Regions from separate parts of the Paenibacillus sp. J22FR5 genome, predicted to be linked through region 1. Evidence: predicted binding sites of a transcription regulator. Region 1 holds the regulator's gene; the other holds the start of a gene.
What was found. The regulator NrdR, encoded in region 1, represses ribonucleotide reductase genes. The targets are predictions, from matches to a motif close to AACACNATATATNGTGTT.

Region 1 (3,420 bases):
GAATGTTCGCACTTCTGCTTATCGTTTTTGTCATGATCCTCTTCATGAATAGCGCAATTATAGGAAGAAAGCTATATCCCATCTACTTTCAGCAGGAGATTAGGCAAAGCGCGGCGAAACACAATATAGATCCGTTTCTGATTGCTGCCATTATACGTGTGGAAACGAATTATAAATATCATTTAGAATCAAGCAAAGGGGCATTGGGGTTGATGCAGCTTATGCCTGATACCGCGGATTGGATTGTAGAATCCTCGAATTTAGGGCCCCATACGCAAGAAGATTTGCTTCGTGTTGATATCAACATTTATTTGGGATCATGGTATTTAAATTGGCTGATTAAGCATTATAATGGGAATTTGGTCTACGCCATTGCCGCTTATAATGCAGGTCAAGGTAATGTGAATAAATGGAAAAACAATGGGGTTTGGGACGGTTCTGAATCGACGATTCGTGATATTCCCTTTGGCGAAACTCGACATTATGTACAACGAGTTCTCTATTACTATGAGAAATATACGAAGCTTTACACGGAGCAATGGAACGGTGCTGAAAAAGCTGCTTTGTCAGCATACAAAGAAGCATTGGACTAGCTCCCGGGGGAGCGAAGAGTCCAATGCTTCCTGTGTGGCAGAGTCGTCACGAGCCTGGTTAATTCAAGATTACTTGAATTGACCTGCTAGAGATTGTTCTGCAATTTGTACCAGGCGACGAGTAATGCTACCACCAATAGAGCCAGCGTCACGAGAAGTCATGTTGCCCATATAGCCATCTTGTGGGATAGCAATACCAAGCTCTTGAGCTACTTCGTATTTCAACTGATCCAAGGCTGCATTAGCTTGTGGAACGACTAAAGTATTGTTTGAACTCATGTCTGTTCACCTCCTTGTCGGTTGGTAAATCTATTGTGTGCAGATCTCGAAACTTCAAGACATGTAACATATGGTAATGAAATTTCCAAATTTCCAAGAGAGAAAGGAGAGGAAAGCGAATGAAATGTCCGTTCTGTGACCATTCTGGTACGAAAGTGCTTGACTCCAGGTCCGCCAATGAGAATAAATCGATTCGTCGTCGGCGAGAGTGTGAGAAATGTGCAAGAAGATTCACAACTTTTGAAATGGTAGAAGAAACACCATTAATTGTGATTAAAAAAGATGGAAGCCGGGAAGAATTTAGTCGTGAGAAAATTTTACGTGGCTTGATTCGTGCTTGTGAAAAAAGACCGGTTTCCATGGAACGACTGGAGATGCTCGTGTCTGAAGTTGAAATGCAGCTTCGCACAACAGCTCATGCTGAAGTAGATAGCCTAGGCATTGGTGAAATTGTGATGGAACAATTGTACCCCGTCGATGAAGTGGCCTACATTCGCTTCGCCTCTGTATACAGGCAATTTAAGGACATCAACATGTTCCTAAAGGAGTTAACGCAAATATTGGGAAAGCATGACACCGGATTACTCCGGGATAAATAAGGTTGTATAATGCTGACACGAATTGATTTGTTTTTTTTCGAAATCTGACAAAAAATAAGCAAAAGACAGCGGGTGTCCCGCTGTCTTTTGCTGTTTCATGACGGCGAAGCCAATAATGACGCCACATCATGAACATTTTAAAAAAAATTATTCTATTGACATCAACCGACTGTATTTTTGTAATCGATAAGGCATAATTCGTTTATTGAGTACGTTTGTCCAGTTCACTGCGAAGAAAATGAATAAACCGAATAGCTTCATCAGGGGTTAATACGTTGTTATCAAACGTAAAGGAGAACATGTCCAGAATTTCACTTTCAGGAAGATGCAAGTTATCAATTAATTGCTTCACATCTAAGCTCATATTGCCGTCAATGACTATTTTATTTACCAATCTGTTTCCTCCTTTGTCGTACTGCAATTATCGGATGGAGGCGGTAGCTGGCTGACATACTGGACAGAAGACAGAAGTGCCAATGTAGTCCCTATAGATTTGCGTCATCACTTTTCAGTGATTTTGCCTTTATCGTACCGATAACCGCTTATATGAAAACTATATCACAGGTTAGGTTTGACTTGCTATCAATTACATTAATTCGAAGGATGGTTGAATCCTATGTCCGTCAATAGCCCTAAATCCAGTAAAATTTCTTGTCAATTGGATATTATGAAGGTTGCGGAAGCGCTTGGTATCGATCAAGACCGCTTACTCGCATATGTCTATTCGGGTACAAAAGCCGTCCTAACCTGTGAAAAAACGGAACCTATTTCTCCTTCGGATCCTGCCTAACCCCCAAAAAAAAGCACTACAACGATGAAGTTGCAGTGCTTTACTTTATTTATACCATGATTTTGCAGATATCGTTGGTGAACTCAACCGGATCTTGCAGCGGCAGGCCTTCGATTAAGAGGGCTTGATTGTACAAGAGTGCAGTGTACAGGTTCAACTTCTCTTTATCTTTCTCGAAAGCGTCCTTCAGGGAAGCGAAAACGTCGTGGTTGACGTTGATTTCCAGTACCTTCTCGGCTTTCACATTCGGGTTGTTCGGCATCGCGTTTAAGATTTTTTCCATCTCGATGGTGACATCGCCATCCGTTGATAAGCATACTGGATGCTTTCTCAAGCGCTTGGACGCTTTTACGCTCGTCACTTTGCCAGCCAATAAGCCATTCATGTAGTCGAATAGATCCTGATTTTCCTTTTTGTCAGACTCGGAATCGTTTTGGTTATCCTCGACATCAATACCGAGATCCCCACTCGAAACAGATCTAAATTCTTTCTCTTTGTAGGTCATAATCATTTTGATGGCGAATTCATCGATATCATCCGTAAAGTACAAGATCTCGTAGCCTTTATCAGTCACAAGCTCGGTTTGCGGCAACTTATCGATTCTTTCCATCGACTCACCGGAAGCATAGTAAATGTACTTCTGGTCTTCTGGCATTCTCGATACATACTCGTCCAATGTGACAAGTTGTTTCTCCTTGGAGGAAGAGAACATCAACAGATCCTGTAGAAGCTCTTTATGCGTGCCGTAGTCGCTGTATACACCGAATTTAAGCTGTCTGCCAAAGGACTTGTAGAATTGCTCGTATTTCTCTCTCTCGTCCTTCAGGAGGCTTTGCAGCGAGCCTTTAATTTTGCTGGAAATGTTTTTGGCGATCAACTTCAACTGACGATCATGCTGCAGCATTTCTCTGGAAATGTTGAGCGACAAGCTCTCGGAATCAACCATCCCTTTGACGAAGCTGAAATAGTCAGGAAGCAGGTCGGCGCATTTATTCATAATGAGAACGCCGTTTGCGTAAAGCTCTAAGCCTTTCTCATATTCCTTGGAATAATAGTCATAAGGCATGTTTTCCGGGATAAATAGGATCGCTTGGTAAACCACCGCGCCATCTGCACTCACATGAATGTGCTTAAGCGGTTTGTCGAAGCCATAGTGCTT
Region 2 (3,420 bases), 300 kb from region 1:
CATAAGTGCTGCTGATAATACGAATGATACGAGTGCTTTCTTTTTCAAATTTAATACCCCTCTCGTGAATCCTAGTTGTTGCTTGGACGCATTGCCCGCCCACCACGTTAACGCTTTTGCTTGGCAAAGTGTGTGGGTGCGGAATATCCAAGGTCTTATATAATTAACCATAGTTTAATTGGCTCTTGGGTTTCCGTCAATTGTTTTATCCACATTTGTGTGTTTTTTGTAAACATGTGTCGGCAATAGCTGTGGGCTAGAAAGAGGGCATCCTAGAAGCCATGTTAGATGACTGTGGCTGCCCATTTGAAATTGAAAGTTTGGTAGTGTGATCCCTCTAGTTGAGAAAGGTCCTTTCGAATTCAGCTTGGAGCTGCTGGGTGATCGTCCCAGGTATACCTGTTCCGATTGCTTGTCCGTCGATTTGTAGAATTGGTGTGATTTCCACTGTCGTACCTGTGATAAAGGCTTCGTCCGCTTGCAAGAGCTGCTCCGTGCTGAAAGCTTCTTCTTTGACGGTGATTTCGAGTGCTTGTGCCAAACGTAACACGACAGCACGTGTAATGCCATGCAGAATCAGATGATTCGCTGGATGCGTATACAGGATCTTATCTTTGACCATCATCACATTCGATGCGCTGCACTCTGTTACCGTGCCTTCGCGATGCAGAACGACTTCTTGCACACCATGATCAAGAGCAGCTTGTTTTGCGAGCACATTTGGGAGCAAATTTAGGGTCTTGAGATCGCATCGTAGCCAACGAATATCGGGTTGAGTGATCGCTTTGATTCCGTTCTGGATCGTGGCTAGTGGGCGCTTCACTTCGGAGCAGTACGCTAGGAGAATTGGTTCAGCCTTGGCGGGGAAAGGATGCGCGCGAGGCGCCTCTCCACGGGTGATTTGCAAATAAACCGTGCCTTCGATGAGTTCATTTTGCTGAATGAGCTTTCCCAGAATGTCAATGATTTCATCATTGTTGTACGGTAATTGTAAGCGTACTTCGCTCGCTGTACGTTCGAGCCTTTCCATATGGGCCGCGCCCTCATAAATGTGTCCATTGTAAACGCGAAATACTTCGTAAATGCCGTCACCGAAATAATAGCCGCGATCATCAGGTGAAATCTGAATGTCTTTTTTATGTACGAAATCATTTTTATAAAAATACATGTCGATGCGCTCCTAATAAAAATATTTTATGGAACATATGTTCTAAAAAATACTCTGATGTGGTATCCTACTTATAGGTTATCAAAGGAAGAGAGATGCGTCAAAGCTAGTAAATCTGCGGATAGAGTGAATTTGGTTCTTTTGCCAATGGCTCAACCATATGTTGTGTAGTATAATAAGTTGGCAATACCATATATTGAGAATTATTGGCTACAAACTCTTGTAGCTACTATCTTAATTGCAGCTGAATATGCAGTCTATTGGGAGGCTTAAGGCATGGGGAATGTTTATGAGAGCAAGAAGCTTACGGGACTAAGTGAGAAAATATTTTTGGATCGATACGCGTTGAAGAATGCGGACACGAGTCATGCAAAGGTAGGAGACACGGTCCTTGTCCTGACAAAAGATGATCCGAAATTCCCAGCCAAAGAGGTTGGCGAAATTATTAGTCGTGAAGGAAATATCGTGAAGGTTCGAACGCGCAGTGGGGAAACCGTTGAATCTGCCGTTGAGAAACTTACTTTAAATATGGAGAAAACACCGGAAGAAATGTGGGACCGCTTGGCAGGTGCTATGGCATCTGTAGAGAAGACAGCGGAAAAGCGTCAAGAATGGACGGAGAAATTCAAATACATTCTGAACGATTGGAAGCTTGTACCAGGGGGACGTATTGCAGCTGGCGCGGATGCAAGTGATGAATTAACGCTATTTAACTGCTACGTTATTCCTTCGCCCAAAGATAGTCGTGGTGGAATAATGAGTACACTGACCGAAATGACTGAGATTATGTCACGCGGCGGTGGCGTTGGGATCAACTTGTCTTCCCTTCGTCCAAGACGCTCTGTTGTGAAGGGAGTTAACGGTTCTTCAAGCGGTGCTGTTTCATGGGGCGGACTTTTTAGCTACACAACGGGACTGATCGAGCAAGGTGGGAGTCGTCGCGGGGCGTTGATGCTCATGATCAATGATTGGCATCCGGATTTGGAGGATTTCATTACGGTGAAGTCTACCATGGGGCAAATTACGAACGCGAACTTGTCCGTGTGCGTTAGCAACGGCTTTATGAAAGCTGTGAAGGAAGATTTGGAGTGGGAACTTGTTTTCCCTGATACGACCGATCCTGAGTACAATGAATTGTGGGACGGCAATTTAGATGCATGGAAAAAGCTAGGCAAGGCTGTTAAGCCTTATCGCACTGTTCGTGCGCGGGATGTTTGGCATTCCATTATTGAGTCGGCTTGGAAATCGGCGGAGCCAGGCGTTGTATTCTTGGAATATTACAATCAAATGTCCAACAGTTGGTACTTTAACCCGATTATTTGTACGAATCCATGTGGGGAGCAGGGGCTTCCGGCTTGGGGCGTTTGTAACTTGTCTGCGATTAATCTTTCTAAGTTCTATGATGCGGAGAACCATGATGTTGATTGGGAAGAATTAGCTACAGTCGTGCGCTATTCGACGCGTTTCCTTGATAATGTCATTGATAAAACGCCATATCATTTTGAAGAAAATCGTGCGAATCAGCATAATGAACGTCGTGTAGGACTAGGAACAATGGGTCTGGCCGAGCTTATGATCCTTTTGAAAATTCGCTACGGCAGCCCGGAATCGTTGGTGTTCTTGGACAAGATTTATGGCTTCATGGCGAAAGAAGCTTACTTGGCTTCAGCTGAGATTGCTGGTGAGAAAGGATCCTTCCAAGCCTTCATCGAAGATAAGTTTATGGAGAGCGGCTTTATGAAGAAGATGACCAGCGTCTATCCAGAGGTTGGTGAAGCGATTCGTCAGCATGGGATGCGTAACGTTACCGTTATTACCCAAGCGCCAACGGGAAGTACGGGTACGATGGTTGGTACTTCTACGGGAATCGAGCCTTACTTCGCCTTCGAATACTATCGTCAGAGCCGTCTAGGCTTCGATAAACAGTATGTGCCGATTGCGCAGAATTGGAAGGATGCGAATCCAGATCAAGATTTACCGGATTACTTCGTTACTTCCATGAGCTTATCCGCTGAAGATCATATTCGTGCACAAGCTGCGATACAAACGTGGGTGGATAGCTCGATTTCGAAGACAGCTAATTGTCCAGCCGACTTCACGGTTGAAGAAACCAAACGACTCTATGAATTGGCCTATGATCTGGGTTGTAAAGGTGTGACGATCTATCGCGATGGCAGTCGTGATGTACAAGTATTGAGCACGAGTTCAGATAAGAAGGATGAGAAGCCGGAGGTAAAAGAGGTACAGCCTGA

Region 2: the regulator NrdR is predicted to act here: its motif matches at 1,354-1,371, upstream of AC58P7_RS02435 (adenosylcobalamin-dependent ribonucleoside-diphosphate reductase).

The regions. Positions count from the first base shown of each region.
Region 1 is NZ_JCAUAN010000001.1:193,991-197,410, forward strand. It holds gene AC58P7_RS00780 (lytic transglycosylase domain-containing protein) at 1-593, shown strand, start outside; gene AC58P7_RS00785 (alpha/beta-type small acid-soluble spore protein) at 663-872, opposite strand; gene nrdR (transcriptional regulator NrdR) at 992-1,471, shown strand; gene AC58P7_RS00795 (hypothetical protein) at 1,674-1,865, opposite strand; cyclic di-GMP riboswitch class I at 1,905-2,003, opposite strand; gene AC58P7_RS00800 (hypothetical protein) at 2,088-2,261, shown strand; gene htpG (molecular chaperone HtpG) at 2,311-3,420, opposite strand, start outside.
Region 2 is NZ_JCAUAN010000001.1:492,155-495,574, forward strand. It holds gene AC58P7_RS02425 (ABC transporter substrate-binding protein) at 1-48, opposite strand, end outside; gene dat (D-amino-acid transaminase) at 338-1,168, opposite strand; gene AC58P7_RS02435 (adenosylcobalamin-dependent ribonucleoside-diphosphate reductase) at 1,445-3,420, shown strand, end outside.